DNA from 4 places in the Labrys sp. 22185 genome. Region 2 is predicted to be linked to each of the others. Evidence: predicted binding sites of a transcription regulator. Region 2 holds the regulator's gene; each other region holds the start of a gene.
What was found. The regulator PhoB, encoded in region 2, activates phosphate uptake and scavenging genes when phosphate is short. The targets are predictions, from matches to a motif close to TGTCATNNANCTGTCAT.
Positions count from the first base shown of each region.

Region 1: the regulator PhoB is predicted to act here: its motif matches at 1,516-1,532, upstream of ACTJKX_RS03245 (acetoacetate decarboxylase).
Region 3: the regulator PhoB is predicted to act here: its motif matches at 1,308-1,324, upstream of ugpB (sn-glycerol-3-phosphate ABC transporter substrate-binding protein UgpB).
Region 4: the regulator PhoB is predicted to act here: its motif matches at 1,387-1,403, upstream of ACTJKX_RS16985 (UDP-2,3-diacylglucosamine diphosphatase).

Region 1 covers NZ_JBQEPH010000001.1:685,430-688,918, reverse strand. Annotated here, with positions in the region: gene ACTJKX_RS03255 (L,D-transpeptidase) at 1-509, shown strand, start outside; gene ACTJKX_RS03250 (3-hydroxybutyrate dehydrogenase) at 655-1,443, opposite strand; gene ACTJKX_RS03245 (acetoacetate decarboxylase) at 1,723-2,466, shown strand; gene ACTJKX_RS03240 (patatin-like phospholipase family protein) at 2,596-3,489, shown strand, end outside.
Region 2 covers NZ_JBQEPH010000009.1:249,950-253,438, reverse strand. Annotated here, with positions in the region: gene ACTJKX_RS19615 (RNA polymerase sigma factor) at 1-1,072, shown strand, start outside; gene phoB (phosphate regulon transcriptional regulator PhoB) at 1,221-1,922, opposite strand; gene phoU (phosphate signaling complex protein PhoU) at 1,936-2,655, opposite strand; gene pstB (phosphate ABC transporter ATP-binding protein PstB) at 2,691-3,489, opposite strand, start outside.
Region 3 covers NZ_JBQEPH010000025.1:62,949-66,437, reverse strand. Annotated here, with positions in the region: gene ACTJKX_RS30210 (diphosphate--fructose-6-phosphate 1-phosphotransferase) at 1-755, opposite strand, end outside; gene ugpB (sn-glycerol-3-phosphate ABC transporter substrate-binding protein UgpB) at 1,407-2,717, shown strand; gene ugpA (sn-glycerol-3-phosphate ABC transporter permease UgpA) at 2,924-3,489, shown strand, end outside.
Region 4 covers NZ_JBQEPH010000008.1:24,732-28,220, reverse strand. Annotated here, with positions in the region: gene ACTJKX_RS16995 (DUF2852 domain-containing protein) at 1-141, opposite strand, end outside; gene ACTJKX_RS16990 (undecaprenyl-diphosphate phosphatase) at 378-1,238, shown strand; gene ACTJKX_RS16985 (UDP-2,3-diacylglucosamine diphosphatase) at 1,538-2,353, shown strand; gene ACTJKX_RS16980 (glycosyltransferase family 4 protein) at 2,363-3,427, shown strand; gene ACTJKX_RS16975 (LysE family translocator) at 3,480-3,489, opposite strand, start outside.

The DNA.
Region 1 (3,489 bases), on a different contig from region 2:
TTTTCGAGAAATTGTTCGGCACCTCGCGCCAGCCCGCCAATGCCGGCGCGGTTGCCGCCGTCTCGCCGATTCCGCGCGAGGTCGTGACCTATAGCGGCCGCGAAAGGCCCGGCACCATCGTGATCAATTCGCAGGAACGCCGGCTTTATCTCGTGCTCGACGACGGCACCGCCCTGCGCTACGGCGTCGGTGTCGGCCGCCGGGGCTTCGAATGGGGTGGTGTGCATCGCATCTCGCGCAAGGCGGAGTGGCCGGGCTGGACCCCGCCGCCGCAGATGCGCAAGCGCCGGCCGGACCTGCCCGCCTATATGGAGGGCGGCATCCAGAATCCGCTCGGAGCGCGTGCGATGTATCTGGGCTCGACCCTTTACCGCATCCACGGCTCCAATGAGCCGCAGACCATCGGCCAAGCGGTCTCGTCGGGCTGCATCCGCATGACCAACGACGACGTCACCGACCTCTATGACCGCGTGAAGGTCGGCACCCGGGTCGTGGTCGTCCGCGGCTGAGGCACGTGTCATCCCGGACGCGCTGCATCACGCAGTGATGCGGCGCAGATCCGCGACCGCGCTCGAACAGAACGCCTTTCTTGTCTTGCGGTCCCCGTCTGGGAAGGGTCGCTGCGGGCCGCATCTCGCACAGGATGACCTATCGCTATTGCGCCGTCCAGCCCCCGTCGACCGGCAGGGTGGTGCCGGTGATCTGCCTGGCGGCATCACTGCACAGGAAAACCGCGACGGCCGCAATTTCGTCGACCGTGACGAACTCCTTGGTCGGCTGCGCCGCCAGCAGCACATCATGCTTGACCTGTTCCTCGGTCAGTCCGCGCGCTTTCATCGTATCGGGAATCTGCTTTTCCACCAGCGGCGTCCAGACATAGCCGGGCGCGATGGCGTTGACCGTGATGCCGTGCTCGGCAACCTCGAGGGCCACCGTCTTGATCAGGCCGGTAACGCCGTGCTTGGCGGCGACATAGGCAGACTTGAACGGCGAGGCCACGAGCGCATGCGCCGAAGACGTATTGATGATGCGGCCCCATCTGCGCTGCTTCATGCCGGGAAGCGCTGCCTTGATGGCATAGAAGGAAGCGATCAGGTTGATGCGGGTGATGGCTTCCCACTTGTCGTCCGGAAACTCGTCGATCGGGGCGACGTGCTGGATGCCCGCATTGTTGACCAAGATGTCCAGAGTGCCGAAAACCTCCTCGGCCTCGTGGATCATGGCGGTGATTTCGGCCCCAACCATCATGTTCGCGCCGCTGTAGCGGCACTTCACGCCAAAATCCTTTTCGATGCCGGCCCGCTCGCGCTCGATGGCATCGGCGTCGCCGAAACCGTTGATGGTGACGTTGGCCCCTTCGGCCGCCAGGGCTCGGGCAACGGCGAGGCCGATGCCGCTGGTCGAGCCGGTGACCAGGGCATTGCGGGAGGAGAGTTGGGCCATGTTCATCTCGTCAGGCAGGAGGTGGGAAGGTGCGGCGGACAGGACCGCCGGCCCGGAAGCTGGCATGGCCAGATGTCGCCCTTATTACACCGGCCTTCGGCTCCCAGAGCGCCTTGCAACGAGACGGGATCACCCAGAATAGCAAAGACGCTCGGGGACGATGAGTGGGGGCGAACAGGCGTTCAGGCATGAACGCGCTTTGCTCCAGCGGACATGGACCTGTCATGCTGCCATGCAACATAAGCCGAGATCCTCCCCGCTTTTCATGAAGGACATCCCGTGGATCAAGCCGAAGTCGTCAAGCGCGCCTATGCGATGCCGCTGACCAATCCCTCCTTCCCGCCTGGCCCCTACCGCTTCTTCGACCGCGAATACATCATCATCACCTACCGCACGACGCGCGAGGCGCTGGAAGCGGTGGTGCCCGCCCCGCTCGAGATCGACGAGCCGCTGGTGAAATACGAATTCATCCGCATGCCCGATTCGACCGGCTTCGGCGATTATACCGAGACCGGACAGGTCATTCCGGTGCGATTCAAGGGCCAGCACGGCGCCTATGTCCATTCGATGTATCTAGACGACGATGCCCCCATCGCCGGTGGCCGCGAATTGTGGGGCTTTCCCAAGAAGCTGGCGACACCCAAGATCGTGCATGAGGGCGAAGTCATCGTCGGCACGCTTCATTACGGCAGCGTGCTCTGCGCCACCGGGACCATGGGCTACAAGCATCGCCTCGCCGACCGGCAGGCCGTGCTGGATTCGCTCGGCGCGCCCAACTTCCTCATCAAGATCATCCCGCATGTCGACGGGTCGCCGCGGATCTGCGAACTCGTGCGCTATCACCTCACCGACGTGACGCTCAAGGAAGCCTGGACGGCCCCGGCCGCGCTGGAGCTGCACGCCCATGTCATGGCCGATGTCAGCCGCCTGCCGGTGCTGGAGGTCGTCTCGGCCGTGCATTTCGTCGCCGACCTCACGCTCGGGCTCGGCGAGGTGGTGCACGACTATCTCGCCGCCCGCTGACCCAGCCTAGAGCAAAGCGCGTTCAAGCGTGAACGCTTTTTTACTCTAAGTCTTTGGTTCAACGCGTCTTTGCGATTCTTGGTGATTCCACCAAATCGCAAAACGCTATGCCTGACCGGAGTTTCCACCGTGCTCGAACGCAATAGAGACAAGGCCGCGCGCGCCACCATCGAGGAGATCTCGGCACAATATGATCGCATCGCCCTGGTGTTCCAGGGCGGCGGCGCGCTTGGTGCCTACCAGGCCGGCGTCTACGAGGCGCTGGCCAATGCCGGCTGCGAACCGAATTGGCTTTCGGGTGTGTCCATCGGCGCCATCAACGCCTCCATCATCGCCGGCAACGAGCCACGCCACCGGCTGCAGCGGCTGGAGCAGTTCTGGCAGACGATCTCCGGCCGCAAGATCTGGGCCTATACGCCGGAAGGCGATCTGTTTCGCGACATCCGCAACCGCACCAGCTCCTGGATCACCATGTCACAGGGCCAGCCCGGTTTCTTCAAGCCACGCCTGCCCAATCCCTGGCTGGAGCTTCCGGGCGCTGAAGGGGCCACCAGCTTCTACGACACCTCGGACCTGAAGCGGACGCTGGAAGAGGTTGTCGACTTCGACATCCTCAACGATGGCCGCAAGCGCCTGAGCGTCGGCGCCGTCAATGTGCGCACCGGCAATTTCGTCTATTTCGACACGGACGAGGTCCGCATCGGCCCCGAGCACATCATGGCCTCGGGCGCCCTGCCGCCAGCCTTTCCCGCCATCCGCATCGAGGGTGAATATTATTGGGACGGCGGCATCGTCTCCAACACACCGCTGCAATATCTGCTCGATCAGGAGGAGGAGCGCAGCTCGCTGGTGTTCCAGGTCGATCTCTTCAGCGCCCGCGGCACCCTGCCCCGCAGCATGCCGGACGTACTGTCGCGCCACAAGGACATCATGTATTCGAGCCGGACGCGCCAGAACACCGACAATTTCCGGCGCATCCACGGCATCAAGACCCATCTGATCGATGCGCTGAAGCGCGTGCCC
Region 2 (3,489 bases):
CAATCCCGAAGCCTGGCTGCTGACCGCGGCCCGGCGCCGCCAGATCGATGCGGCCCGCCGCGCCAGGCTGCGCGGCGAAAAGGCGGACGAGGTCGGCCGCCATGTCGAGGCCCTCGCCTCGGAGCAGGGCGAGCGGCATGCCGTGCCCGATGAGCGCCTGCGCCTGATGTTCGCCTGCGCCCATCCCTCCCTCGATGCCACCGTGCGTGCGCCCCTGATCCTGCAGGTGATATTGGGGTTCGATGCCGGCGCGATCGCCAGCGCCTTCCTGGTCTCGCCCGTGGCGATGAGCCAGAGACTGGTGCGGGCCAAGGCCAAGATCAAGCAAGCCGGCATCCCCTTCCGCATCCCGGAGCCCGACGAGTTGCCCGGCCGTCTCGACGCGGTGCTGGAGGCCGTTTATGCCGTCTATGCCGAAGGCTGGGCCGATCCGGAAGGGGCTCATGCCCGCGAGCGCAATCTGTCGACGGAGGGTATCTGGCTCGGCCGGCTGCTCGCCTCGCTCCTGCCCGGCGAGCCTGAAGTGCTGGGGCTGCTGGCCCTGATGCTGCACGCCGAAGCGCGGCGGGCGGCGCGCCGCGGCCAGGATGGCGATTATATTCCGCTGGAGCAGCAGGACACCGCGCTCTGGGATGCGGGGCTGATCGAGGAGGCCGAAGCCTTGCTTGCCCGGGCCGGCCAGGTCCGCCAGATCGGCCGCTATCAGCTGGAAGCCGCGCTGCAATCGGCCCATGCCCATCGACGCATCTGCGCGACGACGGACTGGGCCGCGATCGTCATATTGTATGAAGCCCTGGTTCTGCTGACAGCTTCTCCAGTGGCCGCCATCAACCGGGCCGTGGCGCTCGCCCGCCTCATGGGGCCGCAGGCTGGTCTGGCTGCACTTGACGAGGTCGCCGGTGACGGACGCATCGTCGATTACCAGCCCTATTGGGCCGCGCGTGCGGACTTGCTGGTGCGGGCCGCCAGACCGGAGGAGGCCTGCAATGCCTATTTGCGGGCGATCGGCCTGGAGAGCGATCCGGCCATCCGCCACTATCTGCAGGCACGCCTGGCGGATTTGGCGGCGTGACTGCGCGGCGAGGGAGGAGGGCGGATATCGTCGCCCACTCTTGCTCTCTACGTCGCGCAGCCCCTCACCCTCTCCCCGTAGGAACGAGGTGAGGGCGCAACGCAGCCTTGGCGAAGCGGAGCGAGCGGGCAATGCCCACGAAACGCCCTCAGGATTGCTTGGCGAAGGTCTCGTCGAAGGAATAGCCGGCACCGCGCACGGTGCGGATCGGATCGATCTCGCGCGTGCGGTTCATCGCCTTGCGCAGGCGGCCGACATGCACGTCGACCGTGCGCTCGTCGATATAGACGTCGCGGCCCCAGACGCTGTCGAGCAACTGCTCGCGCGCGAAGACGCGTCCCGGTGCCTGCATCAGGAATTCGAGCAGGCGGAACTCGGTCGGGCCGAGGCGGATCTCGCGATTGCCGCGATGGACGCGCTTGGTCTCGCGGTCGAGGGAGATGTCGCCGGCCTTGAGCAGGGAGGCGACGTGATCGGGCTTGGCCCGGCGCAGCAGGGCACGCACGCGGGCCGAGAGCTCGGGCACGGAGAAGGGCTTGACGACATAGTCGTCGGCACCGGTGGCCAGGCCCCGCACGCGTTCGGTTTCCTCGCCGCGCGCCGTGAGCATGATCACCGGCAGGCGCTCGGTTTCCGGCCGCATGCGAATACGCCGGCACAATTCGATGCCGGACAGGCCCGGCAACATCCAGTCGAGCAGAACCAGGTCCGGCACGCTTTCGCGCAGGCGGATCTCGGCGTCGTCTCCGCGTGCGACGCTATCCACCTCATAGCCTTCGGCTTCGAGATTGTAGCGCAGCAGCAGGGTCAGCGCTTCTTCGTCCTCGACGATCAGAACCTTGGGAGGCATGGCCTATCCCTTGTTATTTAGCCGGCACAGGAAGGTCGACGAGATCGGTGCTGTTGTCCGCCTTGGGCCGCTCTCCGGCCGGCGATTCACCGGTCACGAGATAGTGGACCGTCTCGGCGATGTTGGTGGCGTGGTCACCGATGCGCTCGATGTTCTTGGCGCAGAACAGCAGATGGGTGCAGAAGCCGATATTGCGCGGATCTTCCATCATGTAGGTCAGCAATTCGCGGAACAGCGAGGTATACATCGCATCGATCTCGCCGTCCGAGCGCCAGACCGAGAGGGCTTCCTCGACATTGCGCTGGGCGAAGGCGTCGAGCACCTGCTTGAGCTGCTCGAGTACCAGGTCGGCCATGTGGTCGAAACCGCCGAAGAGCTGGGCCGGCTGGGCGTGACTGTGGATGGCCACCACGCGCTTGGCGACATTCTTGCCGAGGTCGCCGATCCGCTCGAGGTCGTTGGCCACCCGCAGGGCCGAGACGATCTCGCGCAGGTCGAGGGCCAACGGCTGGCGCTTGGCGATGATCAGGATGGCTCGGTCCTCGACCTGGCGCTGCAACTTGTCGATCGCGGCGTCGAGATCGATCACCGCTTTGGCGCGCTGGGTGTCGCGCTTGAGCAGGGCTTCGACGCTGTCGGCTACGCTCTTCTCGGCATAGCCACCCATTTCGGCGATCATGTTGCGCAGCTCGCGCAGTTCCTGGTCGAAGGATGTAACGATATGGTCGGACATGCCGCCTCCAAATGAATTCGACGCTGGCCGAGGGATCAGCCGAAGCGGCCGGTGATGTAATCCTGCGTACGGCTGTCGTTCGGGGTGGTGAACATCTTGTTGGTCTGGCCGACTTCGATGAGGTCGCCCAGATAGAAGAAGGCCGTCACATCCGCGCAGCGCGCCGCCTGCTGCATATTGTGCGTGACGATCACGATGGTGAAGTCCCGCTTCAATTCGTCGATCAATTCCTCGATCTTGGCGGTCGAGATCGGATCGAGCGCGGAGGTCGGCTCGTCCAGCAGGACGACTTCGGGCTTCACCGCGATGGTGCGGGCGATGCACAGGCGCTGCTGCTGGCCGCCGGACATGCCGAGGGCCGAAGCGTGCAGGCGGTCCTTGACCTCGTTCCACAAGGCGGCCTTGGTCAGGCACCATTCGACACGCTGGTCCATCTCCGCCTTGGAGATGGATTCATGCAGCCGCACGCCGAAGGCGATGTTGTCGTAGATCGACATCGGGAAGGGCGTGGGCTTCTGGAACACCATGCCGATGCGGGCGCGCAGCACCGCCGGGTCGATCTCCTTGCCGATGACGTTCTGGCCGTCGAGCAGCACGCGGCCCTTGGCGGTCTGCCCCGGATAGAGGTCGTACATGCGGTTGAGCACGCGCAGCAGGGTCGACTTGCCGCAGCCGGAGGGACCGATCATGGCGGTGACCTGCCGGTCGATCATGTCGAGATTGATGGCCTTGAGCGCATGCTTCTCGCCATAATAGAAGTCGAGATTCTCGACCTTGAGCTTCACGGCGGCGGCTGGATCGGCGAGGGGGCGTTCGGCAACCGCGATGGAGGCT
Region 3 (3,489 bases), on a different contig from region 2:
TCGACCGTGCCGGCGGCGAGTGCCTCGGCGAGGGGACGGCCAGCCTCGTCCTGGACGCCTTCCGACATCGAGACGATGCAGCGGCCGATACGGGTGTAGACCATGTCGACGTCATCGAGGAACTGCTCGACCGAGAAGGGCTTTTCGGGCGTGTAGATCAGATGGGGCGCGTCCTCCGGGCCCTGCTGCCAGCCGGCAGCCGCGGCGCTGAGGAAGCCTGCATGCCGGCCCATGACGATGGCGACATAAATGCCCGGCATCGCCCGGAAATCGAGATCCATGCTGACGAAGGCATTGGCGACGAAAGCGGCCGCCGAGATGAAGCCCGGTACGTGGTCGTTCTCCATCAGGTCGTTGTCGATCGTCTTGGGGGCGTGCACGAAGCTGCAGGAACCGGTCGACTGCTGGCGCAGGAGATCGAGCGTGCCGGCCGTGTCATTGCCACCGATATAGATGAAGCCGCGGGCATCGAGCTTTTCCAGCGCCTGCAGGATGGTCTGGCAATAGGCTGGATCGGGCTTGTCCCGCGTCGAGCCGAGGCCCGAATTCGGGGTGCGGGCCAGGCGCTCAAGATCGCTTTCCGAAAGCGCGGTGAGGTCGACGAGATCGCCGCGCGTCAGCCCCCGGACGCCGTGGCGGGCGCCGAGGATGCGCAGTGACGGGTCGTGCCGGCGGGCGGCAACGATGGCGCCGCAGAGTGTCTGATTGATCACGGCGGTCGGGCCGCCTCCTTGAGCGATGACAATCGACGACATGGAGCCTCCCTGGCAATCTGGTTTCCAGTTGCTTAGCCTCGAAAGCGCCGGTCGGCAACGAGCGACTTGGGTGAAGGAGCGTGAAGTACAGCCGCCATTGCAAACGAAGGCGGCGATGCTTCATTCGGGGGCAAGGCGATCAGGACGTCGGCCTTCCCATCGGCATGCCGACATGCCTTACGCGATGGCGGCGGCATGCCGGCTTTCGTGTTTCGACTCTCTTTCGGCTTGCCATGGGGCGCTCCGACCGGCCGCGCAGATGCCTTGATGTCGCCGATATGCCAATGGGTTGGCGGCGTTGCGCACGGCATCGAAACCGCGAATGGATTTTGCGGTGGGAAGCGCTCCATCCGCTGTCAGTTCGATGGGATTCAGGCCTTGACAATACAGCCCCGCAATGGAATGAATTTTCTATAATTAAAAAAAATGATCTATTAATCTCGCCCTCGGGATTGAAAGAAATCAATGGTGGTTTCGCTACGTCGGAATTGGGGCAATGCACCGAAGCGAACGCAGGGAGAAGCCGAGGGTAAACCCTGCAACCATATTACCTGTCATATTTGCTTCATTTCTTCGTCATTGAGGCGCAGCCAGTGAAGTCTTAAACGACGCCGTCCTTTTAAGAAGCGGCGCATCCTGAGGGAGTATGTGATGAAGTTGAGCGTTCTGGCTTCGGCCGTGGTTCTTCTGGCCAGTGTATCCACCGGGGCCCTCGCGGCCACCGACATCCAGTGGTGGCATGCGATGACGGGGGCCAACAACGACCGCATCGTCAAGCTGGCCAATGATTTCAATGCCAGCCAGAGCGACTATCGGATCGTTCCTGCGTATAAGGGGTCCTATCCCGATACGATGAATGCCGGCATTGCCGCGTTCCGGGCCGGCAATGCGCCCGATATCCTGCAGGTCTTCGAAGTCGGTACCGCCACCATGATGGCGGCCAAGGGCGCCATCAAGCCAGTCTACCAGCTGATGAAGGATGCGGGCGAACCCTTCGACCAAAAGTCCTACCTGCCTGCCGTCACCGGTTATTATTCCAATGCCAAGGGCGAGATGCTGTCCTTTCCCTTCAACTCCTCGACCATGGTGATGTGGGTCAACGAGGATGCGCTGAAGAAGGCCAATCTGACGGCGGCACCCAAGACCTGGCCGGAAGCTTTCGAGGCGGCCAAGAAGCTGAAGGCAGCCGGTTACGCCACCTGCGGCATTTCCACGGCCTGGACCACCTGGGCCAATATCGAGGAGCTGTCGGCCTGGCACAACGTGCCGCTGTCGACCAAGGCCAACGGCTTGGATGGCTTCGATACCGAATTGAAGTTCAACAATCCGGTGGTGGTGAAGCATCTGGAAAACCTGGTCGAGGCCCAGAAGGACAAGACCTTCGACTATTCCGGCCGCACCAATCAGGGCGAGGGGCGCTTCACCTCGGGCGAATGCCCGCTGTTCCTGACCTCCTCGGCCTTCCTGGGCAACGTCAAGGCCAATGCCAAGTTCAAATATTCCGTGGCGCCGATGCCTTATTATCCCGATGTGCAGGGCGCGCCGCAGAACTCGATCATCGGCGGCGCTTCGCTGTGGGTGATGGGCGGCAAGTCGGACGAATCCTATAAGGGCATCGCCAAGTTCCTGACCTATCTGTCGAAGCCCGACGTGCAGGCCTGGTGGGCCCAGGAGACCGGCTATCTGCCGATCACCCCGGCTGCCTACGAGCTCTCCAAGAAACAGGGCTTCTATGCCAAGGATCCCAACAGCGAAGTCGCCGTGCTGGAGCTGACCAACAAGGCACCGACGGAAAATTCCCGCGGGCTGCGTCTGGGCAACCTCGCCCAGATCCGCGATGTCTGGGCCGAGGAGATCGAGCAGGCCCTGGCCGGCAAGAAAACTGCGCAGGCCGCGATGGACGATGCCGTCCGCCGGGGCGATGCGATCCTGAAGACCTTCGCCCGCACCGCGGGGCGATAACAGGCCCGTAAGCCTTAGCGAAAAGACGCTGACCTTCGTCATGCCCGGGCTTGGCCCGGGCACCCTGTCCAGCACCGTCACTGTCTGGGCTGGGTGCTGGATTGCCGGGTCAAGCCCGGCAATGACAAAGGTCGAGAGGGTTAAAGCATCGCGCCGAAAGGGGTTGCCGGTTTTCGGCAATAGCGATGCGGCCATTAGGATCGACCATGGAAAAACGCTCTGTCTTCTCCGGCAAGACCCTGCCTTGGCTGCTGCTGGCGCCGCAATTGGCGATCACGCTGATCTTCTTCTATTGGCCGGTGCTGCAGGCGATCCGGCAATCCTTCTTCATCGAGGATAGTTTCGGCACCACCTCCGAATTCGTCGGGTTCGAGAATTACCAGCTCCTGTTCCAGCAACCGGAATATTACAAGGCCGTCGGCGTCACCCTGGTATTCGCCGGCCTGGTCTCGGTGCTGTCGCTCGGGCTGGCCTTGATCCTGGCCGTGCAGGCGGACAAGAAGATCAAGGGCGCCTCCTTCTATCGCACCATGCTGGTATGGCCCTATGCGGTGGCGCCGGCGGTGGCTGGCGTGCTCTGGCTCTTCATGTTCCAGCCCTCGCTCGGCCTGGTGGCGCGTGGCCTCAAGCAGCTGGGCCTGCCCTGGGATCCCCTGCTCAACGGCAATCACGCCATGATCCTGGTGGTGCTGGCGGCAACCTGGAAGCAGATCTCCTACAACTTCCTGTTCTTCCTGGCGGGGCTGCAATCGATTCCCAAATCGCTGATCGA
Region 4 (3,489 bases), on a different contig from region 2:
CACCTTTTCCCGGGGAAAGCGGTCGCCCCAGATGAAATAGGCCAGCGCCGCCAGGCCAAGCGGCCACCAGATCAGAAAGCCGGCGATGACCGCCACGACATGAAGCGGATGCCAGCGGCCACGCGTAGAACAAGAGGTCATTATCCTCTCCCATGTTGCAACCCAGCACCCGAGCAATTGGGGGTGGCTGGGGGCAGCTTCAAGGGTACAAGCCGAAGTTGTGTCCGATTTAATCTTGCCGCTCGCCGCAGCGGCAACACGCCGTCACATGAAGCGCACCGCAATTTCATCGGCGACGCTAGCCTGCCGCAAAGTTGCCGTGATCGAAAGCTTTGTGGGCGCGCGTGCTGGGCCGGGCGCAATCTTCGAGGTGTGGAATGAATGGCGCTTGCACCGAAGGCGTCGACACCGGCTTCATGACTTTGGGGGTGGCAAAGGTCGCTTTCCTCGGCGTCGTCCAGGGTATCACCGAGTTGATGCCGATCTCCTCCACGGCCCATATGCGATTGGTGCCGGCCCTGCTTGGCTGGCAGGATCCCGGCTCGGCCTTCTCCGCGGCCATGCAGCTTGCGGCCCTGTGCGCGGTGGTCTGCTATTTCTGGACGGATATCCGCTCGATCACCCTGGGATCGCTGGCGGCCGTGCGGACAGGGGATTGGATGTCCCCGAAATTTCGCCTGGCGGTCGGCGTGGTGCTGGGTACGGTGCCGATCGTGCTGGCCGGCCTGCTGCTCGCGCCAACGCTCAATCGTTGCGACAGTCCCCTGCGGGCCCTGCCTGTGATCGGCCTTGCCTGCCTTGTCATGGGCGGCCTGCTCGCTGCTGCCGAACTCCTGGCTCGCCATCGGCGCCGGGTCGAGGACATGCGATTGCGCGATGCCCTGATCGTCGGGCTCGCTCAGGTGGGCGCCCTGATCCCCGGCGTGTCGCGGTCCGGCTCGACCCTGACGGCGTCGCTGTTCTGCGGTTTCTCGCGCGAGGAGGCGGCACGCTTTTCCTTCCTTCTGGGCATTCCCGCGATTGCCCTGGCCGGCCTGCACGAAATCGCCACGCTTCTGCGTGCCCATCTCTCCGTTGAAGGCTGGCTGATCCTCCTGGTGGGCCTGGTGGTCGGGGCGATTTCCTCTTTTGCCGCCCTTTGGGGACTGATGCGCATCCTCGAGCGCTTTTCGACCTGGCCCTTCATCATCTACCGCATTGTGCTTGGTGCCATCGTGCTGTGGGTTGCCTATCACTAGAGCGAAAGGCCCTCATGAGTGAATGCCTGTTTGCTGCAAGTCTTTGTTTCGGCGTGTCTTTGCAAATCGAGCTGTTTTCGTCTCGGCTCAAGACGCCATCAGAGAAAAAGCGGGCGAATGGGCAGCGATCCCCCTCGGACATGTCGCCTGTCATAAAACCATGAACTGAATCGTGTTTGTGACAATCAGGATGCGTCGTCGATTTCGCTGATGTCTGCAGCAAAGCGCATCAAAGCAAGCGCCGCGTTCTCATGCTTCGTTTCGACGACAGGTTTTTTGGGCCAGGCGAGGATGGTGCCATGAACAGCGACAGCGAAGGCACGCGCTACCGAGCGCTCTTTATCTCGGATGTGCATCTGGGGACGCGTGGCTGCCAGGCCGGCATGCTGCTGGACTTCCTGCGCGCCTATGACGCCGAGACGATCTACCTCGTCGGCGACATCGTCGATGCCTGGCAGTTGAAAAGCGGCTGGTACTGGCCGCAGGCCCACAACGACGTGGTGCAGAAGCTGCTGCGCAAGGCCCGCAAGGGTGCGCGCATGGTCTATATTCCCGGCAACCACGACGAATTCCTGCGCGATTTTCCCGGGCATCACTTCGGGGGCATCGAGGTCATCGAGCAGACCGTGCATGTCGCGGCGGATGGCAAGCGCTACCTAGTAATGCATGGCGATGCCTTCGACGTGGTGGTGCGCCACGCCAAGTGGCTGGCCCTGCTCGGCGACTGGGCCTATGTCACGGCCCTGGGTGTGAATACCTGGCTGAACGCCATTCGCCGGCGCCTCGGCATGTCCTACTGGTCTCTGTCCGCCTGGGCCAAGCTCAAGGTGAAGAACGCCGTCAGCTTCATCGGCCATTTCGAGGAAACCCTGGCCAAGGAAGCCAAGCGTTTGAATTGCGACGGGATCATCTGCGGCCACATCCACCACGCCACGCTGCGCGACCTCGATGGCGTCACCTACATCAATTCCGGCGACTGGGTGGAAAGCTGCACCGCGATCGTCGAGCATTTCGACGGCCGTTTCGAACTGGTGCGCTGGAGCGAACTGGTCCGGCAGGCCGACAAGCCTCCGGCCCTCCAGGACGAGACGCTGGTTCCTCAGCGCGCCGCCTGAGCCGGTCCCATGAAGATCCTGATCGCCACCGATGCCTGGCGCCCGCAGGTGAACGGCGTCGTCCGGTCCCTGGAGCAGACGGCTGCTGCTGCATCGCGACAGGGCGTCGAAATCGACTTCCTGGCGCCGGATCGCTTCTGGTCGGTGCCGATGCCATCCTATCCGGAAATCCGCCTTGCCATGCCGCCGCTCGGCGCCATCGAGCGGCATATCGAGGCCGAGAAGCCGGATTATGTCCATATCGCCACCGAAGGGCCGATCGGCCTGCTGACCCGCCGGGCCTGCTTGAAGAAGGGACGCCCTTTCACCACCAGCTATCACACTCGCTTTCCCGAATATCTCGCTGCGCGCGTTCCGGTACCGCTCGACTGGAGCTATCGCTGGATCCGGCGTTTCCACAATGCCGGGGCAGGGACGATGGTCTCTACGCCGGCTCTTGAGCGTGAACTGGCGGCCCGCGGCTTCAAGCGGCTGATGCGCTGGTCTCGCGGGGTCGATGCCGAACTGTACCGGCCAAGACCGGTGCGCATCTTCGACCTGCCGGGACCGATCTTCCTCTATGTCGGCCGGGTTGCGGTCGAGAAGAACATCGAGGCCTTCCTCGATCTCGACCTGCCCGGCTCGAAAGTGGTGGTTGGCGGAGGCCCAGCCCTGGAGATACTGCGCTCGCGCTATCCGGCCGTTCATTTTGCCGGCATGCTGGAGGGAGAGGACCTGGCGAGGGCCTATGCCTCGGCGGATGTCTTCGTCTTCCCGAGCTTGACCGATACATTCGGCATCGTCCTGCTCGAAGCGATGGCCAGCGGCCTGCCGGTGGCAGCCTTTCCGGTGACGGGGCCGATCGACGTGATCAGCTCCGGCAGGACCGGCATCCTCGACAACGACCTTGCCGTCGCGGCGCGCGCCTGCCTCGACCTCAAGCCCGCGGACGCCCGGGCGGAGGCCTTGAAATATTCCTGGGACGCCTGCGCCCACCAGTTCGTCGCCAATGTGGTGGATGCCTGCCGCCGGGCAAAGACCACGCCTGTGCCAGCCAGTGCGGTCAAACAGGGCGGTGCCAGCCTGCCGGTTTGACTATCAAGGTTGGAGCCCGGCGCGCGGCCCTATGACCAGGCGATGTCCGGACTCACATCCGC